2 regions of the Paenibacillus sp. R14(2021) genome follow, and region 2 is predicted to be linked to the other one. Evidence: a T-box and tRNA genes for the amino acid it is inferred to sense, from the RefSeq annotation. Region 2 holds a T-box; the other holds one or more tRNA genes.
The links. The T-box of region 2 lies ahead of metG (methionine--tRNA ligase). A T-box ahead of a tRNA ligase gene usually reads a tRNA of that ligase, here a tRNA-Met.
Positions count from the first base shown of each region.

Region 1: it has a tRNA-Met gene. The T-box ahead of metG (methionine--tRNA ligase) is inferred to sense a tRNA for this amino acid. The anticodon was not compared.

Region 1 is NZ_CP080269.1:113,173-128,560, forward strand. Features, by position in the region: gene pyrF (orotidine-5'-phosphate decarboxylase) at 1-330, shown strand, start outside; gene pyrE (orotate phosphoribosyltransferase) at 331-978, shown strand; gene KXU80_RS00540 (hypothetical protein) at 1,164-1,415, shown strand; gene KXU80_RS00545 (ABC transporter ATP-binding protein) at 1,750-2,739, shown strand; gene KXU80_RS00550 (ABC transporter permease) at 2,744-3,577, shown strand; gene KXU80_RS00555 (ABC transporter permease) at 3,561-4,403, shown strand; gene KXU80_RS00560 (ABC transporter ATP-binding protein) at 4,645-5,352, shown strand; gene KXU80_RS00565 (efflux RND transporter periplasmic adaptor subunit) at 5,318-6,406, shown strand; gene KXU80_RS00570 (ABC transporter permease) at 6,410-9,334, shown strand; gene KXU80_RS00575 (ABC transporter ATP-binding protein) at 9,341-10,219, shown strand; gene KXU80_RS00580 (ABC transporter substrate-binding protein) at 10,224-11,777, shown strand; tRNA gene KXU80_RS00585 (tRNA-Met) at 12,199-12,275, shown strand; tRNA gene KXU80_RS00590 (tRNA-Ile) at 12,297-12,373, shown strand; tRNA gene KXU80_RS00595 (tRNA-Leu) at 12,395-12,480, shown strand; gene ung (uracil-DNA glycosylase) at 12,600-13,307, shown strand; gene KXU80_RS00605 (SPL family radical SAM protein) at 13,315-14,142, shown strand; gene KXU80_RS00610 (S-layer homology domain-containing protein) at 14,232-15,233, opposite strand; gene KXU80_RS00615 (L,D-transpeptidase) at 15,340-15,388, opposite strand, start outside.
Region 2 is NZ_CP080269.1:512,880-528,267, reverse strand. Features, by position in the region: gene helD (RNA polymerase recycling motor HelD) at 1-614, opposite strand, end outside; gene KXU80_RS02720 (FMN-dependent NADH-azoreductase) at 870-1,505, opposite strand; gene KXU80_RS02715 (LysR family transcriptional regulator) at 1,559-2,452, opposite strand; gene thrC (threonine synthase) at 2,611-3,906, shown strand; gene KXU80_RS02705 (sensor histidine kinase) at 3,977-5,404, opposite strand; gene KXU80_RS02700 (response regulator transcription factor) at 5,407-6,075, opposite strand; gene KXU80_RS02695 (SDR family NAD(P)-dependent oxidoreductase) at 6,181-6,924, opposite strand; gene KXU80_RS02690 (serine hydrolase domain-containing protein) at 7,099-7,605, shown strand; gene metG (methionine--tRNA ligase) at 7,613-9,256, opposite strand; T-box leader at 9,299-9,559, opposite strand; gene KXU80_RS02680 (phosphotransferase family protein) at 9,605-10,552, opposite strand; gene KXU80_RS02675 (ribosomal maturation YjgA family protein) at 10,666-11,082, opposite strand; gene KXU80_RS02670 (DUF3900 domain-containing protein) at 11,118-12,215, opposite strand; gene KXU80_RS02665 (HelD family protein) at 12,314-14,407, opposite strand; gene KXU80_RS02660 (CPCC family cysteine-rich protein) at 14,625-15,011, opposite strand; gene KXU80_RS02655 (DUF1294 domain-containing protein) at 15,052-15,327, opposite strand.

The DNA of each region.
Region 1 (15,388 bases), 400 kb from region 2:
CAAGCGGTACTGAATGATGAGATCGGCGTTGCCGGCACGGTCCCAGATGCAGTCGTACGCTATGCGAAGCTGGCTCGTGAAGCGGGCCTTGGGGGCGTAGTCGCATCGCCGCAAGAAGTGGAGCTCATCAAGTCTGCCTGCGGAGCAGCATTCCAAACGATTACGCCGGGCATTCGTCCGGCTGGCGCCGATGTGAACGACCAATCCCGGATCATGACGCCGCTTCAAGCCCTTCAAGCCGGCACGGACTTTATGGTCATCGGCCGTCCAATTACAGCAGCGGCCAATCCGCGCGAAGCATTAGAATCCATTATCGAGGAGCTGATTTGAATGACAACTGCACAATTAGCGGGGCTGCCAACCGAGATTGCCAAGGGTCTCTTGAAAATCAATGCCGTGGCGCTTCGTCCAAACGATCCGTTCACGTGGACCTCCGGTATGAAATCGCCGATCTATTGTGATAATCGGCTTACGATGTCCTACCCGGAAATCCGCGAGCTGATTGCCGAAGGCTTCGCGGCGGTTATCCGCGAGCAATATCCGGACTGCGAAGCCGTAGCCGGCATTGCGACAGGCGGTATTCCGCATGCGGCATGGGTAGCGCAAAAGCTGAATCTGCCGATGCTCTACGTCCGCGACAAGGCCAAGGGCCACGGAAAAACAAATCAAATCGAAGGCCACTTCAAGCCGGGGCAGAAGGTCGTGCTGATCGAGGATTTGATCTCCACCGGCGGCAGCTCGCTCAAAGCGGCAGTCGCGGTTCAAGAAGCCGGCTGCGATGTACAGGGCGTTGTCGCAATCTTCACGTACCAGTTTCCTAAGGCTGCCGAAGCTTTCTCGGAAGCGGGTATTCCGCTTGCAACGCTATCCAACTATTCGGCGCTGATCGAAGTTGCAGCGGCTGAGGGCATTATCCAAAGCAGCGATATCGCCGTCCTGCAAGCCTGGCGCGAGAATCCGCAAGCTTTCGGTGTATAAGCGGCAGCATCTGCGGTCTTTCATCTATCGCGTTACCAGCAGAATCTGGAGCCTAGCTCCAGGTTCTTCTTTTTGATTTCATGCTCCGATTGTTTCAAATTGTCTTTCATTCGGTTATATGTAGCTAACTTGCCGCATAGACTAGGGAATGACCCAATAGAATGAGAGATTGTGAGGAACCGAAGATGAATGACATGTATGCACGATTGATGGATTCCACGGAGGATCTGCTGTACCGCGTTCGGATTTATGACCGTAATTTGGAGAAGAGCGACGAAATCCTGCAAATGGACGAAGCATACAGCCGTATGCGTCAGGCCTTTGATGCGATAGATGCACGCTGCGATAGCTCCCGAATGGAACGTATAGCCGCGAAGCTGCAGCAGATGCGTATAAGATTGATTACGATGATGGAAGATTTATTGCATCCGGCATAACGGAGTGGTTTTCGTTCGAAGCGGGGTAGCCTGACCGCTTCCGTAAGCTGCCATCGATTAATTTGAACAGCGAACGATTTCGTGAACAACCCTTACGAAAAAACGCTTGCCAATGCGCAGGACCGATGGTAATATGTTACATTAAATGGAAGGGTTTCTAGGGATCCGCATAGAGGCGAACCGAGCGAGACCAGGCAGCGTACGATACGTCCTGCTACACCGTAGGGATAAAAGACCTTCGGCAAGTTCCTCCCAGATCAGCTGGGCGACGCTTGCAGGAGGTCTTTTTTGCTTTACCGGAAGAAAGCGTCGTAACAAAAAGGGGGAGTACAGGATGGATGCTTTACGAACGCATGCGCTGCGCAAAGTGTTCACGGTCAAACGCAAGGATGCCGGATTGTCCGGCAGCTTCCGTTCGCTGCTGAGGCCGCAGTGGGAAGAGAAGGTGGCGGTCAGCAGCATCGATTTGACGGTGCAGCAGGGGGAGATGGTTGCCTTCCTGGGGCCGAACGGAGCCGGCAAATCAACGACGATCAAGATGCTGACCGGCATTCTGTATCCCTCTTCGGGCGAGGCTGAGGTGCTCGGGTATACCCCTTGGAGGGAGCGTGAGAAGCTGGCTTATCGCATCGGTGCGGTGTTCGGGCAGAAATCGCAATTATGGTATCACCTGCCTCCGATCGACACCTTTGACTTGATCAGCCGAATCTATGAGCTGCATCGCAGTGATTACCATGCACGACGTGCGGACCTGATCGAGCGGTTCGAATTGGGACCTTATCTGCACACGCCCGTTCGTAAGCTGTCACTCGGCGAACGCATGCGCTGTGAGATCGCTGCTGCTTTCCTGCATCGTCCGCAGCTGCTCTTCTTGGATGAACCGACGATTGGACTCGATGTTGTCGTGAAGCAGCGCATCAGGGAGCTGATCCGTGAGCTGAACCGGGAGGAGGGCACGACCGTATTCTTGACCTCGCATGATGCGGGCGATATGGAGGAGCTCTGCTCGCGGGCGGTCGTTATCCATCACGGAGGGATATTGCTGGATGCACCTGTCGACCGGTTGAAGCGGGAGGTGCTGAACCATAAGATCATCTCGCTTACGCTGTCTGCCGGTTACTCCCCATCCCTGCTCCCGCAGCTGCATGGAACCGAGGTGGTCGCAAGCGAAGGCCGCAAGCTGAAGCTGTCCGTTGACCTTGCTTCAACCGAAATCGAGGCGGTGCTCGGGGCGGTCATCGGCACGCTGCGTTTGGACGATGTCACGGTGGAGGATCCGCCAATGGAGCAGATCATTACGCATATTTACGGGACAGGGGGCTAGCGCGATGGGAAATCGGTTATTTGACGGAGGCACGGCCCTCTTGTCCCTACGGAGCAAGAAAGCGGGCGCTGTTGCTTGGATTACGCTCCAGCAGCAGTTGGCGTATAAGATGGATTTCGTGATGCGCGCGAGCTTTCTGCTGCTGATTCTGTATGTGTTCGTTCAGCTCTGGTCCGCCGCGTACGACGGAGACACTACGAAGGTGATCGGCGGCTTCACGCTGAAGCAGATCATCTGGTACCTCGTTTTCACGGAATCGATTACGATGGGCGTTCCGGCGCTGTGCGGACTCATCGAGAACGAAGTGAAGAACGGAGACATTGCCGTTCGTCTCATTCGTCCCTTCTCGTATATCGGCTTTCATTACGCCGCCTATATAGCTGAAGCGCTGTTTCGATTCTGCATTCATCTTGTTGTAGGCGGCACGATCGCATGGATCAGCGTCGGACCTCCGTCGTTCGGACTCGGCTGGGCTGGACTATTCGGGCTGACGTTCGGCGCGCTGACGATTGCGTTTCTCCTCAACATGATCGTTGCGCTTTGCGCCTTCTGGGTGGAAGAGACGCGGGGGATGGAGTTTGTGCTTCATAAACTGCAATTCACGGTCGGTGGCATGCTCTTGCCTCTTGATCTGATGCCGGGTTGGCTGCAGCGGATCTGTGCATGGCTGCCGTTTCAGGCAATGCTTTATTTTCCGGCACGAACGGCGGTCAATTACGGGACCGTGCCTGTCTTCGAGCAAATTGCCATTCAAGCGGGCTGGGTCGCACTGCTGGCCGGTTTGGTCACGGTTATGTATAGGAGAGGGGTGGCGAGGCTTCATGTTAACGGCGGATAATAGGCAATTGTCAGCGGATGTTGTTACCCGGAAACATCTTATCCGGGGCACGATTGCTTTTCTCCTCACCTGCTGGAAGGTAAACCTCGCCTCGGCGCTGGAATACCGGATGAGCTTCTTCCTCATGGCAGGCATGATGTTCATTAACAACTTCATGTGGCTGTTCTTCTGGAGCCTATTCTTCGAACGGTTCCAAGTGGTTAACGGGTGGGAATTGAATGACGTGATGATGCTCTGGGCGACCGGCGCGGGCGGCTTCGGCTGGGCGAACATGCTCTTCGGCAACTTCAACCGGATTGCGCCGCTCGTCGCGGGCGGTCAGCTCGACGTATACATGACGCAGCCCAAGCCGGTGCTGCTGCATGTGCTTGCCAGCCGAATGTCGCTGACGGCGGCAGGCGATTCTCTGTTCGGGCTTGTCGTTTACGCATGGGTCGGCGATCATTCGTTAACCGGCCTGCTTCTCTTCCTCCTCAGCCTGCTGATCAGCGGCCTTCTCATTATGGCGGTCACCGTGATCGCCGGCAGCATGGCCTTCTTCATCGGCAATGCGGAGGGACTCGCCCAGCAGGTGTTTAACGGCTTCCTGGCGCTGACGACGTATCCGTCCGATATTTTCAAAGGGCTGGCCAAGACGCTGCTCTTCACGCTGATTCCGGCCGGTTTCGTCAGCTTCCTGCCGATCGGGCTGCTTCGGGAGTTTGATCCTGTTTTTATGTGGAAGGCACTGGCCATGACAGGAGGCGTAAGCCTCGCTGCTGCTGTAATGTTCAGAACAGGCTTGAGGCGCTACGCCTCCGGAAATGCGATTACGCTGCGCGGTTGATTGTTACCTTTTACGAGAAAGCTTTTGTGCCCGGTGCGGATTTTGTCTGCGGGGGCAACGGAAGCTTCTTTAACATTTATTTATATAAAATGACGCTGGACAGCGTAACCTTTTACCATTAAACTCCGTCTATACGGTAGCTATATTAAAGTTTTCTCATAGGAAGGGGGTCTCTGCAGCCGTAATGGGATGGAGGAGAAACAAGCAGTCCGTGGCCGAAGCTGTCGAAGGAAGCGTACATATGGAGCAATCCACACGAACAGATGCCAGCTACAGCGGTCAGACGCTGCTCACCGTAAATGATGTCGAACGGACGTTCCAGGTCGGCGGACAGCCGCTGCATGTGCTGAAGGGCATTAATATGGAGCTTAAGCCTCGTCAGCTCGTGATGCTGCGCGGGCGGTCAGGCTCAGGCAAAACAACGCTGCTGAATATGATTGGCGGGCTGGATCAGCCGACCAAGGGACATATTTTCTTTCAGGATCTCCCGTTTCACAGCATGAGCGACGATGAGCGGACGAAGGTTCGCCGCAAGCAGATGGGCTTTATCTTTCAGGCATTTGCACTGATGCCGCTGCTATCTGCATACGAGAACGTGGAATTATCGCTTCGCATGGCCGGCATTCCCGGCGGCCAATGGAAGGCAAGAGCCGAGCACTGTCTGGAACTGGTCGGTCTGTCCAAACGGATGCATCACCGGCCGTTCGAGCTCTCCGGGGGCGAACAGCAGCGCGTTGCCATCGCGAAGGCGATCGCCCACAGGCCCAGCCTGCTTCTGGCGGATGAACCTACGGCCGAGCTGGACTCGCAGATGGCCGCCCAAATCATGTCGGTCTTCCAGACGATCATTCGAACTGAACAAGTTACAATCTGTATGACCACGCACGATCCCACGATTCTGGAGGTTGCCGATCATGTTTACGAAATGGTTGACGGGAAATTCATTTAAGACTGCGGCGGTTATTGCAATCGGCGCTTCCCTGGTATTGTCGAGCGGCTGCTCGCTGCTGCCGAATGAAGACAACGAGGAAGTGCTGCCGGCCATCGCGCCGCCGCAGATCTCGAAGAAGCCCGAGTACGAAGTCACGACAGCGACACTTGAAACGAAGACGACTGCCATCGGGAAAATGATCTCGACGCAGGAAGAAACGCTGTATTTTACCCTCGACGGCAAACGTCTGAAGGAGCTGAACGTAAAGGTCGGCCAAAAGGTGACGGCCGGTCAGACGATCGGTTCCCTCGATGTGGATGATATGCGCAAGCAGCTCCGTTCCGACAAGCTTCAATTTCAGCGCGACGAGCTTCAAATGAAGGATACGCTGCGCAAGAAAGACGAGATGGATCCGATCGAATTCGAGCTCGCGAAGATCGCCTTCGAGGAGAAGCGGCAGAAGCTAGTCGAGTCCCAGGAAGAGATTGATAAAGCGGCTCTGACCTCGCCGTTTACCGGTACGGTCGTGACGCTGAATGTCATGAAGGGGGATCTCGTCAAGGCATACGATCCCATCTGCATCATAGCCAATACGAGCCAATTAACCGCAGCCGCGTTGATGACGCAGGATGAACTGCAGGGCGTATCCGTCGGGATGCCTGTCGTCGTTGACATCAACAATGCCGGCCAAATCTCGGGCAAGGTCTCTCAGCTGCCTGTCGTTCAAGAGGATAACGGCAATAATGGCAATGGCGGGAATGGCGGCAACGGAGGTAATGGAGGCGCGCAGCGCCCTGAACGTCCGGAAGATTTTCTAACGGTTAAGCTGGATAAATTGCCTAAGGGCGTCACACGCGGTACGCCGCTGTCGATCTCGATCATCATGAACCGCAAAGAGAATGCCATTGTCATTCCGCCTTCGGCCCTTCGCTCCATCGGATCGCGCACATACGTTCAAGTCGTCGACAAAGACGGCAAGCGCGAGGTCGATGTCGAAGTCGGGCAACAGACGGCGACGCAAGTCGAAATCCTTAAAGGATTGACACCGGGGCAGAAAGTCGTAGGGCGCTAGCTTATGGGGATGCCGCTATTTCGCTTTCTGTTCCGCAAAATGTGGAACACGCGGTGGATGACGCTCAGCTCGCTTGCCGGCTTGATTATTGCCGTTGCCTTTGCGACCAGCATCCCGATGTATGCGGACGGAGCGCTGAAGCGGGTTGTAGCCCAGTCGCTTAAAGACGAGAGCGGCGGCTTGCCGGCAGGATCGCTGCTGATGCGTTATCAGGAGACGTCAAACAAGACCGATCTGAACGGTCTGAATACCGTGGAGAGCTACATTAAGGACGATATTCCGTCCTTGATCGGATTTCCGTTCACGACCTTTGCGCAGAATTTATCGATTCGCAGCGGCGAGCTGACACCAGAGGATCCAACGAAGGTAGATGCAAGCCGAGTGCGCACCATGGCGCTTACGACGATGGCCGGCCTTGATAAGAAGTCGGAGCTGACGCAGGGCCGCTGGTTCGCTGACGCGGTCGGCGACAACGACACGGTCGAAGCCGTTATTATGGAAGAAGCGATGTACCGCAACGATATTCATATCGGCGATGTGTTCGAGTATCCCATCTACAGCGGGCTTAATCTCACGCTGCGCGTCAAAATCGTGGGTGCCTACAAGCCGCTCAAGGAAACAGATCCTTTCTGGTACCAAGGTATTGAAGGGACCATGGGCACGCTCGCGATCGGAGATAAAGCCTTCCATCAAGGACTTCTCAAGGATCGCAAAATTCCGATTCACACGGCGAGCTGGTACTATGCCTTCGATTTGAAGGAGATTCAAACGAGCCAGCTGGCTTCGCTGAACAAGACGCTCGACCGGCTTAATATCGATCTCTACCAGCGGCTCAAAGACACGCGGGTAGAAATCTCCTTCGCGAAGCTGCTCGGCGAGTTCAAGAAGCAGAGTCTTCAGCTGCAGCTGCTGCTCTTCACGCTTGCGGCACCGATGCTGGCGATGGTGTTCTATTTTATCGCGATGAATGCAAGACAGGCGCTCGATAAACAGCGGAGCGATATCGCCGTGCTGCGAAGCCGAGGTGCCGGGACGCGCCAAATCATCGGCATCTATCTCTTGGAGGGTTTGATGCTCGGCATCATCGCGCTCGTAGTCGGACCGCTCATCGGGTGGTTCATGGCGAAGAGCATCGGCTCCGCCAACGGCTTCCTGGAGTTCGTCAACCGTAAGTCTCTGCCGGTCGGCTTCTCCACCGATGCCGTTATGGCCGGCTTGGGCGCAGTCGTGCTCGCGTTGATGGCGACGATTATTCCTGCCGTCATCTATGCGAAGGCTTCGATTGTCGATTACAAGAAGCAGATTGCCCGTTCCGACCGCAAGCCGCTCTGGCAGCGCTGGTACGGCGATGTGCTGCTGCTCGGCGTAGCCGGTTACGGCTGGTATTTGTTTAATGAACGTCAGATGATTTCGGTAAAGAGCAACTTGACGACGGATCAGCTCAATGTGCAGCCTTTCTTGTTCTTCGTGCCGGCACTGGCGATCTTCGCGATGGGATTGTTCTTCCTGCGAATATTCCCATGGCTCCTGAAGCTGTTCAACTGGCTCGGGAAGAAGCTGCTGCCTGTTCCGCTTTACTTGACGCTGACGCAGCTATCTCGGTCATCCAAGGGCTATTATCCGCTTATGATTCTGCTCATTCTGACACTGGGGCTCGGCGTGTATAACGCTTCTGCTGCCCGGACCATCGATATGAACTCGACGGAACGTACACTTTATAAATTCGGTACGGATGTCGTGGTTCAGACGGTATGGGAAGGGAAAACAGAAGTTATCGATACGGGCGGCAGCGACTCAGGCGGCAATCAAGGCGGCGGAAACGGAGGTTCCGGCGGTGGCGGCAATGGCTCCGGCGGAAGCGGTGGCAACGGTAATGGCGGCGGCCAAGGTGGCGGAGGAAACGGCGGCGGTACGTCGGTTCCAACGCGAATTAACTATTCCGAGCCTCCTTTCGAAATCTTCAAGAGCTTGGACGGCGTCGAAGCCGCTGCCCGTGTTCTTCAGACGAAAGGCAACATCGTCGTATCGGGTCGTTCCATTGGCCAAGGCACGGTCATGGGCATCGATAATGTCGATTTTTCCAAGGTCGGTTGGTTCCGAAATGATTTGTTTCCGTATCATCCGTTTCAATACTTGAACAATCTGGGTCTCTACGAACAGGCTGCAATCATTCCATCTAATGTCGCGAAGAAGTATCAGCTGAAGCTTGGGGATACGATCAGTGCCGGACTTCAGGACGGCGTGGTGGAATTCGCAATCGTCGGCATCGTACCTTACTGGCCGAGTCAATATCCGGACCAGTCGCCGTTCATCATTGCAAATCTCGACTATATCTATGACCAGGTACCGATCATTCCTTACGAGGTTTGGCTGAAAATGAAACCGGGTGCCTTGACCGGACCGATCATGAAGCAGCTGGAGGCTAAAGGCATCGAGCTCGCCGATGTAAAAGACGTTCGCATCGAGTTGGCCGCGCAATCCAAGCTTCCTACGCGCGGCGGTGTCTTCGGGATTCTGAGCCTTGGCTTCTTGGTCTCAATCATTATCTCGCTGACGGGATACATCCTGTTCTGGTTCTTCAATTTATCCGGCAGGATCGTGCAGTTCGGCGTGCTTCGAGCGATGGGGTTGTCGCGCAAGCAGCTGACAGGCATGCTGCTTCTGGAGCAGATCTTTACAGCTGGACTGTCCATCGGACTCGGCATCCTGATCGGCAAAATCGCAAGCTTGCTGTTTCTGCCGTTTCTGCAGACGACCGAGAACGTTGCGAATTCGGTTCCGCCGTTTAGAGTCGTATTCGATTCCAAAGATACGACGCAGCTGTATATCGTTGTTGCCTGCATGATGCTGATGGGCGCAGTGCTGCTGCTGGCCCATATCCGCAGACTCCGCGTACATCAGGCGGTCAAGATGGGAGAGGAGCGGTAACGCGTCATGATTACATGCGAAGGGCTAGTCAAAATTTACAAATCGGACGATCTCGAGGTCGTTGCGCTGCAAGGCTTGAACCTTCATGTAAGTGAAGGGGAGATGATGGCGATCATCGGAAACAGCGGAAGCGGTAAGTCGACGCTGCTCAACATTCTAGGCGGTCTCGACCGCCCTTCCGCCGGCAGCGTCAGCGTCGGTCCGTGGGATTTGCTCAAGATCACCGATGAGCAGCTTGTTTCCTACAAACGCGAAACGGTCGGCTTCATTTGGCAAAACAATGCGCGCAACCTGCTGCCTTACCTGACGGCGCTCGAGAATGTGGAAATGCCGATGATGCTTTCCTCCAAGCTGGACCGCGCCTACGCGAAGCAGCTGCTCGAATGGGTCGGCTTGAAGGAGCGGATGCATAACAAGCTCCATCAGCTCTCGGGCGGTGAGCAGCAGCGGGTCGCGATTGCGATTTCGTTGTCCAATCGGCCAAAGCTGCTTCTTGCCGATGAGCCGACGGGGTCCGTCGACACGCGGACCTCGGACCTCATCATGGATATTTTCCGCAGGCTGAACAAGGAAATCGGCATTACGATCGTCATCGTTACGCATGATTTGACGCTTGCGCATAAGGTCGATCGCGTCGTCGCCATTCGAGATGGGCTTACGAGCACTGAATTTATTAAACGCAATCCAAATTTGGATGACGAGTTCGAACATCCTTCCGGGTCGCAGCAAGGCGCGGTGCATGAAGAATATGTCGTGGTGGATCGCGTCGGCAGGCTTCAAATCCCGAAAACGTATTTAACGGCTTTACAAATTACAGATAAAGCATCGATGGAATTTGACGGCGAGCGAATCATTATTTCGCCGCCCAAATCATTGGAGGGGTAATCGGATGGAGAAGATTGCAATGCGTTCAAAAGGGAAAATGGTGCTTAAAGCGTCGGCACTGGCGGTAACCGCGGGATTAATGGCTTCCAGCCTCGCAGCCTGCAGTAAGGGAGACGGCAACAGCGATGCGGAGCGTCACGTGCTGCGCGTCGGATTCTTGTATTCCAACTCCGATAACGAGCAGTATTTGCGCCAACAGTTTACGGATGGGTATGAATTGCTGCATCCCAACATCGATATCGAGATTGTCTCGGCAATCAATTATGACGATCAGCGCTACGAAGAGCCGGATCCGAACAAGAAACAACCTGATCCTTACGAGAAGCTTAAAGACATGCTGAACGGCAAAAACCCTGTCGATGTCGTGGTTGTCGATTCCGGCAATCTGAAACGCCTCGCACAGGATAATATGCTGACTAAGCTGGATACGATCATTCAGGATAAAGAGTTCGATATCGATGATTTTGTTCCTTCTGTCATTGATGGAATCAAGGACGCAGGAGACGGGTCCATCTACGCTCTGACGCCGACATTCAGCTCCTCGGCACTTTATTACAATAAGAAGCTCTTTACGGATGCAGGCGTTGAACCGCCGAAGGACGGCATGCAATGGCCGGATATAATCAATTTGGCGAAGCGCGTGGCGAAGGGTGAAGGCAAGGAACGTAAATTCGGCTTCTCCTTCAACCGTTACGTTGGCGATCCATTCTGGGATTCCCAGACGTATTCGGCTCCGCTTCAGCTGAAAATCTTCGATAATAAAGCAGAGAAAATGACCGTCGATACACCGCAATGGAAGAAGGTTTGGACGGATATTGCAGACCTTTACCAAGCGAAGATCATCCCTACGCAAGAAGACGTGAACAACGGCGGCGGTATGGGCGGAGGAGGCATTAAGAAGGAAGCCTTCAACCCGTTCCAAGGCGATTTGTTCATCAGCGGCCGTCTTGCTATGACGATCGGCGGCTATGATTACATCAGCGAGCTTTCCAAAGCGAAGGATGCCGCGGTGAAGAACACGAAGCTTCCGAACGTGGACTGGGATGTTGTGACCGTGCCGACGTTCGCGGAAGTGCCTGATGTCGGCGGCAACATCTACTTGAACAATCTGATGGCGATCAATGCGAAAGCGCAAAACAGCGAGGATGCGTGGGATTTCATCCAATTCAACAACAGCAAGGAATGGGCGAAGCTCAAATCCCGCAGCACGTATGAAATGGTCTCGCGCAAATCGTTCCTGAAACCAAAGGACGGCATGGACTATAACATTGCGGCGTTCTATACGCTGAAGCCGGTACCGGCTCAAGATCCGGCTATCGATAAATTGTACCAAGACAGACCGAATCTGTATCAAGTACAGCAAATCGCACAGCCGCTCTTCCAAGAAGTCATGCAGAAGAAGAAATCGGTTGAGCAGGCGCTTAAAGAATGGCAAACCAAAGGCGATGTCCTGCTGCAGAAAATCAAAGAAAACCCTAATGGTCCCCTTGACGGCGTAGGCGGCGGTCCGATCGGCGTCGGCAATGCAGGCGGCGCAGCCGTTAATTACGGGGGCTAAGTTAGAAGCTTTGGCTAGTTCCACAAGAAATATAAGGAAAGATCGCAGCGGCGCCTCTTGGCGCTGCTGCGGTCTTTATTTATGATGCCGAGCAATTTCGAGACACTTATGCATGCTTATTTCTTCCCAAAGTGGGTAATCTAAGTGAAACGGAATGAAGGGAGCATCAAGCATGAAGTGGATCTATTGGGGACGATTATATGAAACCAAATTTCAAGCCGGCTGCCTGGTGAAGCGGATGGAAAATGATTGGTGGGTATATGGATATGAATGCCCGCAGGAAATTGAAGTATTTCAATCCCGGAAGGGACGTTATGGCGTTCGATTCCTCCCATAGTAAATTATTGCTTGACTTATCCTTCATATATATTGTATATTAATACTTGTCGCCATTGAATGATTGCATGTGAATCGGTGTTATCGCGGGGTGGAGCAGCTCGGTAGCTCGTCGGGCTCATAACCCGAAGGCCGCAGGTTCAAATCCTGCCCCCGCAACCAACCTTTCGATTATTATCGTAAGGGCCCTTAGCTCAGTTGGTTAGAGCGGTCGGCTCATAACCGATTGGTCGGGGGTTCGAGTCCCTCAGGGCCCACCATTCTACTCAATCAATCCACATGCCGGGGTGGCGGAACTGGCAGACGCACAGGACTTAAAATCCTGCGGTGGGTGACCACCGTACGGGTTCGATTCCCGTCCTCGGCACTTTTTTGTACAAGTAATTGCATTGTCCATATGAAACACGAAGCCTCCTTATCTGCTCTTCTGATTCAACTCAGACTGCAGTCAAGGAGGTTTTTATTTTCCCGAGGTGATGATAGGATATGAAACCGAGCTTAATGAATGATTGGAAAAACGTGCTGCGAAGCGAGTTAGATAAGCCGTATTTTCACGGGCTCCTGCAGTGTTTAACGCAAGCGTACGAGGAGCAAACGATATACCCGGCTCAGCCTGCTATCTTCAACGCGCTTCATTATACGTCCTACGCGGATGTGAAGGTCGTCATCCTCGGCCAAGATCCCTACCACGGTCCGGGACAAGCGCATGGCCTTAGCTTCTCCGTGCTTCCGGGCGTGAAGACGCCGCCTTCGCTGAAGAACATTTACAATGAACTGCATGCCGATCTTGGTTATTCTGTACCAGATCATGGCTGCCTGGTTCCGTGGGCACAACAAGGCGTGCTGCTTCTGAACAATGTGCTGACAGTTCGGGAAGGAGAGGCAGCGTCCCATCAAGGAATCGGCTGGGAACGGTTTACCGATGCTGTCATTGCAGAGTTGAACAAGAGGGAACGTCCTATCGCCTTTGTCCTGTGGGGAAAGCATGCCCAGGAGAAAGCGGCAGCAATCGATTCAACCCGCCACCGGGTATTGGAATCGCCGCATCCTAGTCCACTCTCGGCGCGTCGAGGCTTCTTCGGCAGCCGGCCGTTCTCCAAAGTCAATGCATGGCTGCAAAGCGTGCAAGAGACTCCGATCGACTGGCGGATTCCTCCGTTAGCGGAGCTTGAAGCAGCGGCGGCTGGGAAATGATGATGAGATGACTACTATTCTACCGGGCGTCGGCAAGAAGAAACCCGTACGCTGGTTGACGCCGGCCTCCGGATATTTGACCGGATATGCTTATACACTCAATCCTTATGTCGGCTGCGCGTTCGGTTGTTCTTACTGCTACGTGCGTCGAATGCCGATTGCTTTGTTCAAGGGCAAGCCATGGGGTGAATGGGTGGAGCCGAAGTCGTTTGATGGGGAGCAGTTCCGTAATGAATGGCATCGAGCGCTCCGCAAAGGGGATGTAACGGTATTCATGTCTTCGGCGACTGATCCCTATCAACCGGAGGAGTACCAGGCACGCATTACGCGTCGCCTTCTGGAGATCATAGCTGAAGCACCTCCTCAGTTTCTGCTGCTTCAAACGCGAAGTCCGCTCGTTCTCCGCGATGTCGATTTACTCCTGAAGCTTGGAGAAGGAGTGCGCGTCAGCATGACAGTCGAGACCGATCTGGAGTCCGTTAGAAAAGTGCTGACACCTTCGGCACCGCCTCTTGCCGGGAGGCTCAGGGCAATCCGCGAGCTGCGGCGAGCTGGAGTCCCCGTGCAAGCCGCGGTTTCGCCGTTGCTGCCCTGCAGCGAAGCTTTCCCTGCACAGCTGGCGGAAGCCGTGGAGCGCGTTGTCGTCGATGATTTCTTCCGAGGCGACGGCAGCGGGGGCAAACGCTCGGAGCAGCTGCATATGGCTGCGCGGTACCGTGAACTTGGTGCAGAGGCGTTGTATACGCCGAAGACCGCGGATGATTTTGTCGGCCAACTGAAGCGTCATATGCCGCAGGGCCGTGTTTATTTTGGGCAAGAAGGTTTTATGCCGTAATGAAAGCACATACGGAAGCCCCCGAAGATCTTCTTCGGGGGCTTTGGTTATTTGTTCACTTATGCAGCAGTTTTTAAGCCGATAGGGAATTAGCGCTGCGAATCGCCGTCGCTGCCAATTATGCCCGTAGAGCCGCTCACCGCAGAGCCTGGATTGGGAGGAGAACCGGCACCGGTTTCCCCAAGCACAGGCTTCAAGGAGGAGGAGACGTACGTGACGGCTTTGACTGTGGTGATGACTTGGGCAAAGAATTTACCTTTTTCCGGATAAATCGGTGCGACGTGTATAATCGCTTGGTCGCCTTCGAAGGAGATCGAAGCGATCCGTATGCCATAGCCTGGATTCGGTGCTTGGGCCGAGACGGTAACTTCATTCACATCGGCGTTAACCGGCTTGACGCTCAGATTCATATCGAAGAACGGGGAAGGAGCCGGATCTACGATCGGCGGCTGTGCAGGCGTATCTTTGACAAAAGAAATGGTGTCATAGAGCCAGCCTGCTGCATCTCCGCGCGTAATCAATGTTTTCGGATAGAAATTATGCTTCGCATCGAGCTTGGCGATGCCGGTGATCAGAAGCTTCTGAACACTGCCCATATAGTCGGGATTCACATCCTTCTCGTCCTGAAGCACCGCATACATATCGACGAACGCGTAGTCGCCCTTGCTAAGCAGCGCTTGGATCAGATGGTGGGCGAACTGCTCGCGGGTCATCTCGGCATTGGCTTTTGTTTCTCTCGGTATATCGAGATCGTTCATGGCTGCGATAATAAAGGCGTCTGCGTACCACGCATCATCCTTCATGTTCGGGAAGCTGTCGGTTACCTTCGGTTCTTTAAAGAAGTTGATGCCGTCGAGGTTCAGATTCAGCCCTTTTACGATCATTGAGATGCCTGCTGCGTACGTCAATTTCCCGTTTGGCTGGAAGGCATCTTTGCCGCCGCTGCTTCCGGTTAAAATACCTAGCTTCTGAAGCTCGGAGATTTTTGCGTCATTCGGATGATCTTTCGTATCGGAAAAAGCCCAGACAGATTGCGTTACGGCTATGAACAAGAGCAACATCATGCCGACGGCCAATAATGGTTTCTTCATCTTGCTACACTCCTTATTAACCTAAAATTGGTAGTATCCTTTCCCTTATGTAGACGCACCTTTCTCTTGAAAAGTTGCAGTAGAGCGGTGCGTTCAACGCAGACAGCTAGGGTCTAATCGTTACTCTCGTATGAATCGGTACAAGGGCAGCAAGC
Region 2 (15,388 bases):
GCATCAGATTGCTTGCCCAGTACCTCCTGCAGCAGCTCATCGCCGATCGTGACGCCCGTATCGAACAAGCTGATGATTTCGCCTTCTCGAATGACGAATTGACGCTTCAGCAGCAGCTCGCCAGTGACAAGACCATCAGGCGTCTTCAGCTCCGCCGGACCCGGCGGATAATCGTAGTAAAGACTGGCAATCGGCGCCCGCCAATCATAAATTAAATAATCCTCGTCGCTGCTATCCCGGACGGAAGCAATGCCGAGATAGACTTGATCGACAGGAGCCCCTTCGCTTGCTTGGCGAAAATCGATCCGTCCAAAATACGGCGAGGACTGCAGCTTCCGCAAGGTTTTTAATTGCTGTGCCGCATGTCGATGCGTCCGCTCCCGCTCAGAGAGAATTTCCGCCTGCTGCTTGAGGCTGGCGAACGTTTCAGCCATTTCCGCGGAATCTTCCAGGTTCACGGTAACGTCGTCCCAGAAGTTTTTGCGGATATCGACCATTTCCAAATGCGTATCCGAGGTTTGCAGCTCCAGCGCTTCAATTCGTGTATCAATTTGGCGCACGACATCATCAACGCGTCGCTGCTCGTGCGACCATAATTCGTGTTTCTCACTCACGTTAAATCCACCCTCTCTTTTCATCAACTTTAGGCAAACCAGAGGTTGACTTCGCAAGGTTCACTGTGATATAATTATTTTGGATAATTGCGGTTAAATGGTTCTTCCTCAACAATGCTCTTTCGATTTTAACAAACTACATACTGAAAATCAATATGTAAGTGCGATCCCTTCTTCCCTCTGTTCGAGGAAATGAGGGTTTTTTTGATTTAGAGAAAGGGCTGCGATGAGTTCATCATCACAGCCCCTTTGTCTTTAGAAGCTTTTGGCCGCTTCACGGGCTTTCTTAATCGCCTCGGTTTTAATTTCCTGCGCCTTATCCGGCATGGCAGCCATACCTTCGCAGAAGACGGCATCGATGGTCATAATCCCGATGAACTTCATAATTGCGTCCAAATGACGGTGCGCCATTTCGAAGTCGGCATACATGCCAGATGACAGCACGCTGCCGCTTGCTTGAATGTGGAATGCTTTTTTCGTGGTCATGAGACCGATCGGACCTTTGTCGGTATATTTAAATGTTTTGCCTGCTACGACGATCGAATCGATATAGGCTTTGAGCAGCGGCGGATACGAGAAATTCCAGATCGGATTCACGAATACGTACTTGTCCGCTGCGACGAACTGATCCGAAAGCTCACCTAATCGGCCCACCTTCGCCTTCTCGTCAGCCGATAGCTGATCAAACGCCGTTCCTGAAGCTAGTTTGCCCCAAGCAGTGAAAACATCTCCGTCTATATAAGGAATATTAACTTTGTACAAGTCCAAATGAATCACTTCATCCTGCGGATTGGATTCCCGGTAGGTATCGATGAACGCCTTGCCTACGGCCATACTGAACGATGCGTGATGGTCATTCGGATGCGCGGTGATATACAGAACAGTTGCCATGATAAATGCGATCCCTGCCTCTTCTCTAGAATGACGGACAACACTTAGCTTGTTCAGCAAGCTGCTGCATCATGTAATAGCAGCTGTACAAAATGATTCGCAGCCGGGGGCAGCGCTTCATTCTCCCTCGTAAACAGCACGATCGCATTCCGCAGCTCCAAATCCTTCACCCCAAGACGCACCAGCTCCCCGCGCGCGACCGCCGCCGAGGCTTCCAGCGATGAAACCAACGTCAAGCCGATGCCGGCGGCCGCGGCATGCAGCGATTCATGCACGCCGCTCACCTGCAGGGCAGCTCTCGGCGCCCCCGTACCGTGCACGCGGCACAAGGCTAACAGCTGCTCCCGGGCGGCGCTTCCGCTCTCCCGCATGATGAAGGGCTCCTGCATAAGCTGCTCAAATGCGACCTGCCTCTGCGCATAAGGATGCGTTGGCGCGGCGATAAACCACAGCTCGTCCTCACCCAGCAGCTGTTTGCACAGCCCGGGATAATCCGGCGCACCGCCTCCAATGATGGCCGCGTCCGCTTCGTAGTGCAGCAGTGACTCCATCGCCTCATTCGCGTTCAGCGTCAACAGGGATACGAGAACATCCGGGCAGGTCTCGCGATAAACCGACAACAGCTTCGGAAGCAGGAAGTTCGCCGGCAGCGAAGTAGCCGCGAGCCGAAGCTCGCCTGCCGCTCCAGTCCGGTAATCGGCAAGATCGCGATCGATCTCCTGCTGAAGGGCATATAATCGGGCAGCATGCCCCGCGAGCCGTTCTCCCGCTTCCGTCAGGAAAATCCCCCTTCCCTTCGGCGCAAGCAGCGCGAATCCCAGCTCGCTTGCCATATTTCGTACATGCGCGGTTACGGCCGGTTGGCTGATCCGCAGCAGCTCCGCCGCCTTGGTGACACTTCCGGTCGAGGCAACATGATGGAACACAACCAGTCCATATAAGTTCATCGTCGTTCTCTTCCTCCGCCAATATCATAATAATTTTTTATGTAAACCTTACATATTTGTATTGGTATTATTAATGACTTCAATTTATTGTAGAAGTCAAGAGACGTCTCCCACAAGAGAACAAAGTTTAAAAAACGGATAAAGGGGGAATTATGTCGATGCTTGCAGCTTGTATCCTATGCGGAGCACAATATCCACTGGCGGCTAAGCCGATGCGATACCGTTGTACGTGTGGCGGATTGCTGGAGATCATACAGTCATTCGGTCATGTTGAAGCCGAGAAAATGAAAGACCTATTTCATAAGCGGCTCGGTGAGAGACATTCAGCGGCGGCCAGCGGGGTATGGCGCTACAAAGAACTCATTGCGCCGGATCTGCCGGAGAACATGATCGTAACGAGGAACGAAGGCAATACAGGCCTATACGAAGCCCCATCCGTTCAAGCCTTCGTCGGCATTCGGCGGCTTTGGCTGAAAGCGCAGAGCGAGAACCCAAGCGGTTCCTTCAAAGATAACGGCATGACAACAGCCGTCTCGCACGGCCGCAGCTTGGGCTACACAGGATTCGCATGCACGTCGACGGGCAATACATCCTCCTCTCTGGCTATGTATGCCTCGACTAGCGGCGACTCGTCGCTCGTCCTCTTGCCGGACCACGATATTTCCATCAATAAAGTGCTGCAAACGACTGCTTTCGGCGCGAAGGTGTATGCTTTTCCCGGCTCCTATGATGATGGTATCAAGTGGCTGGAGGCACATGCGGAAGACCTCGGCCTCTACATCTGCAACTCGGTAAATCCGGTTCGAATCGAAGGACAGAAAAGCATCATTTACGAAATCGCGCAGGATCTGAATTGGAAACTGCCGGACTGGATTCTGCTGCCCGGAGGAGCACTGAGTAATGCTGCCGCGCTGGGAAAAGGACTTCAGGATCTATTCTCGCTTGGTTTTATCACGAAAATGCCGCGAGTGGCGATTATTCAAGCCGAAGGCGCGAGTCCCTTTCATCGCATGATTGCGCAGTCTTCGTGCATACTCCTCCCTGAGCCTTGCCCCCATACTGCAGCAAGCGCGCTTAATATCGGCAATCCGCCCAGCTGGCGCAAAGCGCGATGGACGCTCGATCGAACGAACGGTGTTACAGCATCCGTCAGCGACGACGAAATCATGGAAGCAAAGGCTTGCATCGATCGCAGCGGCATTGGCTGCGAACCGGCATCGGCTGCCGCGGTCGCTGGGCTGCGGAAGCTGGTGCTGGCTGGAACTATCCATCGGGATGAGACGGCCGTTTGCCTGTTGACCGGCCATTTGCTCAAGGACACGGATGCGATACGCGCCTATCATCTGAATAATCATCCCCTTGCCGGCAGCCTGCCGCTGCGCAACGAAATCGTCCATGTCAATCTGGATAGCGACTTACGAAGCCGTTTGTCGGCAGCCACTGGCCGCAATTAAAGGCACAAGCCTATTCGGAGCGAGACACCAAAAAACGCATGTCCTGCGGGTAACAGGACATGCGTTTCAATTATCCTTGCTTGCTCGCAAAATCAGGCAGCGTCACCGTTATGGTCGTACCGACCCCGGGCTTGCTGCTGACATGAAGCTTGCCGCCATGCAGGTCGACGATGACTTTCACGATCGATAAACCAAGGCCGCTGCCGCTCTGCCTGCGGTTGCGCGATTTATCCGCTTTGAAGAATCGTTCAAAAATATGCGGCAGATCGGCTTGGGCGATTCCGATGCCGTTATCCGAGATACAGACCGATGCACCGTCTTTTGCCGCCTTCACCTCAACGGACACGCTCCCGTTCTCCGGCGTGAATTTCAAGCTGTTCGCCAGTATGTTCATCCACACCTGTGAGAGCAGCTCCTCGTCGCCGCTTAGCATCACCTTCTCATCCAAATTCACGTCCATGAGAATATTCTTCTCCGTCCAGAGCGGTTCGCAGGCCAGAATCATGGCGCGAAGCTGCTGATCGAGCCGGAATGCCTTCGGGTGCAGCTGCTGCTGGTCTGCTTCAAGCGTCGTAAGCTTCATAAGGTTATCGCTCAGCCTCGAGAGCCGGATGCTCTCCGTTTCGATAATCCCCGCGTAATGCTGCCGCTGCTGTTCATCGAGCCCTTCCTGCTGAATGGCGCGCGCGAAGCCGCGAATGGACGTAAGCGGAGACTGGATCTCGTGCGATACGTTGGAAATGAATGATTGCCGCATCCGCTCCATTTGGTTCAGTTCAACCGCCATATCGTTAATGCTGGCCGCCAGCTCGCCGAAATGGCCCGGCATCTGATCGGACTTATCGATCGTGACTGTGAAATCCCCCTTGGACATTCGCCGGATGGCCGAAATGTACACATAGATGCCGCCTCGCTCCCGCCACGGCCTCCCAATCAGAAGCATACCGATAAACATAAGAAGGAAGCCGAGAAACATAATAAGCACTTGCTGCCAGAAGCCTTTATAGAAGCTTGGCGCCTTCTGCTGCACGAACAGACTGTACGTCTGCCCGTCTATCTTGACCGGGATGCCCAACATGGCAATGCCTGTGGCAAAAGGCTGCTTCCTATCGAGATGTTCCAGCACATCGCCGCCCATAACCGCCGCGATATTTTCCTTGCCGATTGCAGGGAAAACAGGCGCTGCAGGCAGCACATCTGAAGCAATCCGCAGCTGCTCGCCGGAAGGCTCCGCCAGCGTGATGACGTACGATTGGCTGCGCGCAATGTTCGACAATGTTTTGCCCCAGAGCTCGGGAGCTTCGCCCGCAAGCACGCTGCCGATCAAGCGTGCGTCCTGCTGCAGTTCTGCGGTCACCGCGGCATTGCCATGCTTCTCCTTGTAATAACCGACGATCGTGAAGGCAATCGAGAAGCAGAAATAGATCAATAGGTTCATCGCGATGACGCCGCCGATAACTTTCAAGCTCTGTAATAGCCATTTCGGTAGTTTCGCCACGATCAGACCTCCAATCGATAGCCGAGACCTCGAATGGTCTGAATGCGAAATCCGCTCCGCTCCTCGGGAAACTTCTCCCTTAGACGCTTTATGTGAACGTCGACCGTCCGCTCGTCGCCTTCATAGTCGAAACCCCAGAGCTGTTCGATCAGCTGTTCACGCGAGAAGGTTTTGCCGGGGTAGCTGGCCAGCTTGAAGATGAGCTCGAATTCCTTCATCGGCAGCGTCATGGACGAGTCCCCCATCGTGACGACATACGTTTCGCGGTTAAGCTGCACCCCGCCAACCTGCACCGCTTGCGACGTCGCGATGCGATACCGTTTCAGCAGCGCTCTTACGCGGGCCACAAGCTCCAGCGGCTCGAACGGCTTGACGAGGTAATCGTCTGCGCCGAGCTCGAAGCCTTTGACCTTCTGGCTTGTTTCGCCCTTCGCCGTCAGCATGAGCACGGGCAGCTCCGCAGCTCTGCGAAGCTCGCGGCAAAGCTCCCAGCCATCCATATTCGGCATCATCACGTCGAGAATGACAAGCAGCACCTGCGTATGCTCAAGCACGGCGAGCGCTTCTTCGCCGTCTCCGGCTTCTACAATATCAAACCCCTCACGGGCAAGGAAAATCCGAATCAGCTCACGGATATGGGGATCATCATCAACAACCAGCAAGGTCGCCACAGCTATCAACTCCTGATGCAATAAACTAGACCTGCTCCCGCAGGCTCTGCTGTCTTACTATAGAACCGATCTATGAACGGAATATGAACGGACGGTACGCCGGGTTCAATCGCTCACACGCAGAAGCGAACCATTCGGCCGTTCCATCGCCAGAAGCCGGAGAATCTCGGCGGCAACCTCATCCGAGGTCCGCAGTTCCCCCTGCTCGTGGCTCTCCCGAAAGAAATCGACATAAGGGAAATCGCCCTTCGGCTGGCTTCGCGCCGTTACCTGCATCTGCGTCTCGGTCATGCCCGGATCCACGGCGTAAGCAAATACCGGATAAGGCCGATCCCGCTGTTCGTCGGCGATGCATCGCGTCAGCATGTTCAGTGCCGCCTTGCTGCTGCAATACAAACTCATCGACGGCGCGGAATAGAGCGCAAGCCCCGAGGTGACGTTCACAATTCGTTTCAACATAGGTAAGCTGGCTGTATTGCGAATAAACGCGCTGCATAACGCCATCGGCGCAAGCAGGCTTGTCTGAATATGATCTGTCATTTCCGTTACAGAAACGGCCTCAAGCGGCCTGAGCGGCTCCTGCATAGCTGCATTATTGATGAGCAGCAGTTCTTCGGCCGACGCAAGAGGATACTCGCGAAATAACCGCTCCGCGAGCAATCCGACCTGCTCCGCATCCGATAGGTCGCACGACATTGCCGTATAGTGCGCCTCGTCATGCAGTCGCTGCGATTCCGACCGCGATACGCCGTAAACGCGATAGCCCTGCTCAAGCAGTGCAGCTCCAAGCGCTTCGCCAATCCCGCGTGAAGTACCGGTTACGATGGCGGCTTTCGTTCTCATCGGCATGATTGCATTCCTCCTAAACTACGAATAAAGAAGCCTGAAGGAGCCTGGCAGAGTTCGCTTTCTATGAAAATATGATGAAAGCTTTCTCGGACAGCCAGCTCCTGTACCTATGCAAACGACGAAGGATGATTTTGCAATTTGAGCCTTTTTCCCAGAAAATGCTACGAAGGAGGGTTGACCGGCAAGCTCATTCAAGCGCTAACAGGCTCCACTATCGCTGACCTGCTGACCGCGAAGGTCCTTGATCCGCTCCAATGCAGCGCAACGGAATGGGTCTCTGTTCCGAAGGCGAGTCTCGTTTGCGTCTTTCAGGCAGACGGCAGTTATGCCTCCGTCCGAATCGAATCGAACGAAGGGCATGAGCGCAATCTCTACACGAGCTCGCTTGACCTTGCACGCTGGGGAATGCTGCATCTAGGCAAAGGCATCATTAACGGCAATCGTCTGCTTCCGCCAGAACTATTCGACCTGTATGATGAGCTTCTGACATCCGAGGAAGCCGGGAAACGCCTCTTCGGCTGTATCATCAGGACAATTGGTATTATGCGTCCGGAGCCGCCGGCTGCCACTGCGTCGTACTACCAACGCATAACGCCGTCGGCGTTCGCATGCTCAACCGCTACACCGACAACTACAAGGAGGATCAGGCTGCGTTTAACCATACCCTGCTGCAAGCCTTAGAAGGGAACTAAGATGTCCGGTGCTGTTCCATCCGCTGCGTCTCCTCTTCGATCCGGCTGACGTCGATGCGTTCGAACAGCAGCGTCAAATCGTTAATCTGCTGGCCAGCCGAGGCGGCAACAGGCTCCCATACCGGAGGCTGAAACGCGAGAAACCGCCTGATCCGATCGCACGAGAACGGAACGAACGGCTGAAGCAGGTTCGCCAGGTTGGCGATAATTTGAACGCAGACATACAATGTATTTCCACACGCCGCGCGATTTTCCTTGATTTGCAGCCACGGCTTCTGCTCATCAAAATATTTGTTGGCCTGGCGGACGCTTGCGAAGATCAGCTCGATCGCTTCTTTAAAATGGCCATGCTCGATGAGTGCGCCTGAATCCGAGTATAGACGCGCAATCGCCGCTCCCCATTCTTCGTCAAGCGTTCCTTCCGGTACCCGCCCCTCGAAGGACTTTACGATAAAGGCCAGCGTCCGGTTGACGAAATTGCCGAAGGCGCCAAGCAGCTCGCCGTTATGACTGTGAATAAATTCCCGCCAGGAAAAGTCGGTATCCCTCTTCTCAGGACCATTCGCGATCAGAAAATAACGAATCGAATCCGGCCCATACCGGCTCAGAATATCCGGCACCCAAACTGCCCAATTACGGCTCGTCGAAAATTTCTTTCCCTCTAGAGTCATGTACTCGCAGGAAACGATTCGGTCGGGCAGGTGCAGGCCGCCTGCGCCCATTAGGATCGCCGGCCAAATGAGCGTATGGAAAGGCACATTGTCTTTGCCGTGCACGTAATAGGCGGTGATCGGTTCGTTCCCGTCCACCCAAAAATCCGTCCAGCTGCCGCTGTTCTCCTCCGCCCACTGCTGGCTGGCCGACAAGTAGCCGCTGACGGCTTCGATCCACACATAGATTTTCTTGTCTTCGAATCCCGGTACGGGAACACTCACGCCCCACGATAAATCCCGGGTTACGGCACGATCCTGGAGGCCTTCTTCCAAGTAACGCTTCGTAATCTGGATGGCGTTCTCTCTCCATTCCGGATGATCCTTCGCGTAATCCGCGAGTGCTGCCTGAAAGCGGCTGAGCGCCAAATAATAATGTTCCGCAGGGCGGTCGACAGGCGGGTTGCCGCAAAGCTTGCATGTCTTATCCGTGAGGTCCGATGGATCGAGCAGCGTCGAGCAATAGTCGCATTGGTCCCCGCGGGCGCGATTTCCGCATACCGGACACGTGCCTTCCACATATCGGTCGGGCAGGAAACGCTGATCCGTCTCGCAGAAGCTTTGCTGAACCGTTTTCTTGTACAACCAGCCGTTCTCCAGCAGCTGGAGGAATAGATCTTGAACGACACGATGATGGAATTCCTGGTCTGTGCGGGTATAGAGATCGTACGAGAAGCCGAGCTTCTCAAAGCAATCCACGAACTCCTCGTGATAGCGGCTCGCGACAGCCTTGGGTGAAACTCCCTCCTGCGCGGCTTGCACGGCGACGGGCGTCCCATGACAGTCGCTCCCGGAGACGTACAGCACCTTGTCGCCTCTTGCACGGTAATAACGCGCCAGCACGTCGCCCGGCAGCAAGCTCGCCAGCCGGCCCAGGTGCAGGGAACCGTTCGCATAAGGCCATGCCCCACCGATAAAAATATTCGCCATTCCGCTTCCCTCCTTGTCTTAGAACGCAAAAAACTCCCATCCCAAAGGGACGAGAGTTGAAACTCACGCGGTACCACCCAATTTTACCAATGCCTCTCGGCATTTGCCTCTTCAGGTACGACGCGGCTCGCGTGTATACCCTAGCACGTTAACGGATGCGGGTTCCGGCGCAGTCTACAACCACGTGGGCTTCGATGCGCAGCTCAGAGACCATATTCCCAAGTCGGTGCTTTACCCCTTCCCAGCTGCCGGGGCTCTCTGCGAAAGACGTCGCCAAGGTACTCTTCTCTTCTTAGCCATTCAAGATATTGAAGTTATTGCAAATAATAACAATCGCCGCATCCAATGTCAATCGGCTTCCGCATAGGAGCTGTACCAAGCAGGAACGATACGTTCGAAGCTGTCGTGATCGTCCAAGACCGCGTTAATCTTAAGCAGCATGAGGTCAAGCTCCTCCGGCTTCACGTTAAGAATCCACACGACGGATGAGATAAGCGTCATCGCCAAGTAGAGCGCGTACAGCTGCCAGAAGCGCTCGTCTGGCTCGCTGCCGTTCCAATACCCTCGAATTTGGCCAACAGCAAAAGGCACGCTGACTTTTGCGCTGAACATACCGGCCTTCAGGAAATCATGCAGGGGATCTCCCCAATCGAAGCGATTAAAATCAATGACCCCGGACAGACGGCCGCCTGCAATCACCAGGTTGCCGACGTGGTAATCATCATGCTGAAACCGGTTCGGCCTGTCCTGCATGAGATGAAGATGCCCGTCAATAAAGGACAAGAGCTTCGCCTCATCCCGGAGAATCGTGCCGCAGCTGGCATAGGCCTCCCGGTAAGCGGCATGCTTGACCGCCATACGTTCATGCCAAGGCCGAATCGGATCGGCCGGACGCACCTGATGGATGCCGCGCAGCTCGATGCCAGCTTGAACGCCGACCGCATACTGCTCGCGACCCGTCAGAAGCGGCAGCGCATCCGTCGCTTCAGCTCCCTCGATGTAGGACAAGAGCATGTATCCGATGCCGAGATCCGGCAGATCGCCGATTTCAATCGGCCGCGAGCAGGGCACGCCATGACGCTCCATCAGCTGAAGGGCTGCGAATTCCGATTCCTTTCTCGTTTTCTCATCTAAGCTATAGGTTCTAAGCAGGTAGAGCGGCCGGTCATCGCTGGCAAAGCCGATCAATTTGGTGTCGCCCGAGTACCCTTTATAGATACGTTCGAGCTTCGTACAGGCGTGCAGCGACGGAATCCGACTACGAAGAAGCGCTTCATCATCCAACCATTCTCTCATGGTACACCTGCTTTCTTTCTGAATAGAATTGACTTCGGTTCGACCGAAGCATGGAGATCTGTATGTAAAAAAGGCGACTGGAAGCTTCTATGCCTGCCAATCGCCCAAACTCGCTATTTGAAAGTCGTGATGCTGTCTGCTGTTCGTCTTCTTCCTGCCTGCGACAACCCATCCATGCTTAGAGCAGCGATGACTCCGACTGTATAACGCAGGAAGTCTACGGCAAGGAAGCCTTGTCCGAGCACGAGCCCGCCAAGCTTTGTATGCCTGAACGCGTTGATCCAATCGGCCTGATAAAGCTGGCTGCACTCGATCGCGCAACAGAACAGAAGACTCGTGCAGGCTGCGAATCGCAGACTTCGGCCGGGACAGAGCAAGCGGCAGCCGAAGTAAACCATGCACGCCCAGAGCGCATCGCCCGCATGGTCCGCCAGCCAATCCGGCAAGTCATGGGCATAATGCCTGGAGCCGAGCCCCAGAACAATCGCAGCCAGCACTGACAGCCCGTATCCGAACCGCGTGTTGAGCAAGCGCAAGACTCCTCTCATGGCTCCCGTCCGCCGCATTAATACGGCAGATCGTCTTTAGGCGTTTCCTTCTCTTTCTTACGTCCCACGACTTCCAGCACTTCAAGCAAATCCGGCGGCTGCAGCAGCTCGACCGGCGACATGCTGCGATCGAATTGGAAGAAGTCACCTTCGACGAGGGCGATATAACGGCCATTGTAGGTGGCAAAATGAATGGTCTGCCCGAACTCTGACAGCGGCCCCTTCACCGAAATATCCCCTAGCTTGAACGCCACGCTGAGATTCGGCTGCTGCTCCACGAGCACTTCCGCCGCGGCGATGACCCGCTCCTGCGGCCACGACTCCTGCAGCTCGCGCTTCTCGCTGGCCGCCCATACCTCGAACTGCTGCGCCTCCTGCTGGCGCTCCTCGCCTTCGTGGCCCTGCCACTTGTCCTCCATGTAGTCATGCACCATCGTCAGCACCTGCTCGTTCATGAGCTCCGGCATGGCCTTCTCGTAGCTGATAAAACGCAGGAAATCCTCGAAATACCGGGCATGCGAGGCTTGGTGGATCTTCAGCTCCCAGTACTCCAGCATGCCTTCTTCCGGCATATGCGGATATTGAATGGACTTCATGTTGCGTGCGCTTATGGCCATTTCCACATGGGAGATCAAGTTGTCCGCATCGGTGATCCGCGCGATTTTCGGTTCGAAATCGCATTTCAGCACGAACAGAATCGGCTGATCCGTATGCCGGTTAGGCGTAGCGTGCACAACGATGAAGGCGCCGCCGCGAACGGATGCCGCCTCCATGTACAGTCGGACAAGCTCGTCGGCGAAGCCGTGAAACTCCGCTGCCGATTCCGCCGTGCGCAGCCGTTGGAACGTATTGTAGTTCGGATTGCTGTCGAGCTCGTAGCCCGGCTCCACGATAAAGCGGCCGATCTTCGTCGGCGCTGCATCCGTGCTCGGGTGGCGCTCAGCTTTTCGCTTCACGATCCGCGTAAATTCGCCGTCCAGGAACGATTTCAGCTCGCTGTCCGCATAATCATAGCGATCCAAGGTTTGGTAATGGGTAAACGTCTTCGCCGCGGCGCTGTCGCCGCCTTCCCCCTGTATGACAAAAAAAGATAAGTATTCCACGATAAAATCCATCTGTCGCAATTCCCCTCTGCTATCAAACGGTTATACCAGGCTAAGCCTTGGTCTACAAGCCATTAGCATAGCATATCCGGTCCGCTTCTGTCCCGCATTTAGGAAACGGCGGCAGGCTCCGCGACAAGCGTCGTCAGCTCGCCGCAATAGAGAAGCTTCAGCTTATGAAGCGCCCGCGTGCAAGCCACGTAGAGCAGCTTGGCGTCATTGCTGCCGAAGCTGCCGCTGTCGGCATCGGCGACGAGCACGGCATCGAACTCCAGCCCTTTGGCCAAATAAGCGGGCACGACGGTAAGTCCGCCGCCGTAGGCTTCCTGCTTGCTTTGGACGAGCGCGGCTTCAATGCCGGCGGCGGCAAGCCGCTTCGAAATGGCTTCACAGGAGGCGGTGTTGCGCCCTAGCACGGCAATCGTACGATAGTCGGCGTTCTGCTGCCACGATTGAATCGTATCTGCAATGGTATCAAGCCGTTCGGCGTCATTCGCCAGCGGCACGACGTCGACCGCTTCGCCGCTCCGGAATACCGGCACAGCCGGCTTCACACCGTCGCCCATGGCACCGAGCACGCGGTTGGCGAAGTCGATAATCTCCATCGTCGACCGGTAGCTGCGATCCAGCTCGAAATAGCCGGTGTCGGCTTCAAGGAACAACGACGTCAGCTCTGTCCAGCTGTGAATACCGGCATAGCCGTGAATCCCCTGCTGCAAGTCGCCTAGCACCGTCATCGACGGCTGACGCTGACACTGCTTCAAGGCTTCCAGCTGGAACGGCGAGTAGTCCTGCGCCTCATCGATTACGACATGATCGTACGGCAGCCCGTCGAATCCGTTCAGGCGGACCTGAATATAGACAAGCGGCGCCAAGTCTTCCGGCCATACGAGCTTCGTCTTCAGCAGCTTGATCGTTGCCGCGCAGCCTTTGGAAGTGAGCAGCTCTTGAGCGGCGGCGTCGCCGAGCAGCGAGCTGTACAGCTGCGGCGCGGTCGGCGAAGGAATCTTCTTGACGTAGGCATTCAGCTTCGTGTTCAGCTTCGTCTTCAGCTTGCTGTCCGTCAGACGGCGCGTCTTCCATTCCGATTCCAGCCAGCGCTTCAGGCGGCTGACCAGCCGGTTGCGGCGCTTCATATACGGCTCGCTGCTCTCGTCGGTCGACAGCCATTCCGTAATCATCTCAGGTGTGACGCGCCAGCCAGGCATAGGCTCGAACGATTCCACCGGGATGAGCGAAGATTCCGTCAGCGCGAGCTTGGCATCAATCAAGGCCTTGAATGCCAGGCTTCCCTTGATGCGGCTCGAGGAGCCTTGAATTTCTTCGCGGGTTCGCGGCTGCTCGAACCAGTAATTCATCGGGTCGTACGCTTCGTCCAAACGTACCGTCTGCTGGAGCTGCTCCAGCGCCCAGTCCGGAAACGTGGTCTGAAGAATGTCGCCAACGCCAAGCTCCGGAAGCACGCCGGAAATATAATCGAGGAACATCCGGTTCGGCGCGAAGATGACCATGCGTTCCGCCCGGATCGATCCTGCGTAACGGTACAGCAAATAAGCGAGCCGATGCAGCGCAACGGTTGTTTTACCACTGCCCGCGACCCCTTGTATAAAGACGGCTTTATTTTTATCCGTACGGATAATGCGGTCCTGCTCCTGTTGGATCGTCGAAACGATATCGCGCAGCTTGTTGTCCTTGCTCTCGCCCAGCCGGTAAAGCAGGAATTCGTCCGTAACGCTCTCCTCTTCCTGGCCGCGCACGTAGCTGTCGACCACGCGCTCGAGCTTCCCTTCGCGCACCATCAAGTTGCGCTTCAGGTGCACCGTGCCTTCAACATCGCCGTCCGGTGACTCGTAGGATACAGGCGCTTCTCCGCCGCTGAAGGCGTAGAACAAGCTCGCAACAGGCGCGCGCCAGTCGACGACCAGCACCTCATTGGATTTCTCATGCGCAACGCCGGCCTTGCCGATATAGAGCGGCTTAGGAGCGGGATGCACCGTTTCCTGAAAATCAATGCGGCCAAAATAAGGCTCCCGCTCTGCGACGTTCAGCCGCTGCTCGCGCTGCTCGCGCTGGATTTCCAGCATCTGCTCCGTGAAATCGTTGCCGGTGTACCGAGGTCCGATTCCGCGCAGCTGCTTGCGGATTTGCAGCAGTACTTCGTCGATGCGATTAGCCTCTTCTTGAAAGGCACTTTGAACGGTCATGTCAGTTACCTCCCTCTGCGACTGCAAGCTTGTAATTGCATGATAACGGCTGCCGCGGCCTCACGGTAATATGTAAAAGAAGGCGGCGAAAGCCGCATTTGCATGCGGCTTGGTCTGATCGTATAGCGGATAATGGGATGCGCTCACGGGGAGCACGAGTGAACAATATAGCATAGGGCCGCGGGAGTGTCAATTGGTTCCAGTTCGCGGCGCAGCGTCACGGATAGAGAATGCCGGCAATGCGTGCTTGAACGGTATCCGACAGCACGCCTTCCAGCGCGGTGATCTGCAGCCATTGCTGCGGTTTGGATGCGTCAGGCGCGTTCTTAAGGTTGTCGAAAGCACGCATGAGCGCCCATTTCGCTTTCAATTCTTGTTCCGTCTGGTGCAGGGTGTTACCGGGATCTCTGTACATGGAGTAATGCTGCTTGAAATTGGCTCTGGCTTCGGTCAGCGAATAATCTGCATTGGGACCGCCCCAGACCTGGTCTGCGTAGAGATCGTCCTGCCCATTGTCTTCCCAGCCGCATAACCGGCAAATCTCCCAAACGCGCGGCTGCTCCAAGGTCGGATAGCCGCAGCAGGGACATGAATAACGAATCATTGCAACGATTCCTTTCTGCTTACATTTGAGGCTTCTGCTTCTATTGGATTGCCCAAATAACCAAAACAATATGAACGACCAGCATGACCGGCAGGCCCACGGAGAAAGCAGGATGCTTCGTCTTGTGACGGAACATCCGCATGGCGGCAAATGCGCCAAGCGCGCCGCCGGCGGCGCTCACGCCGAGCAGCTTGCGTTCCGGGATTCGATGCCTGCGATCCTTGACCGCACGGATTTTGTCTACTCGCATAAGCGAGAAGGCGTAGAGGTTTACGATAATTGCATAAGCAAGGCATAGCTTCTCGAATAGTGTCACGGAAGCAGTCTCCTTCATGATCATAGAATAAGTGCAAAGCGCCCGCAAGAATTGCGAGCGA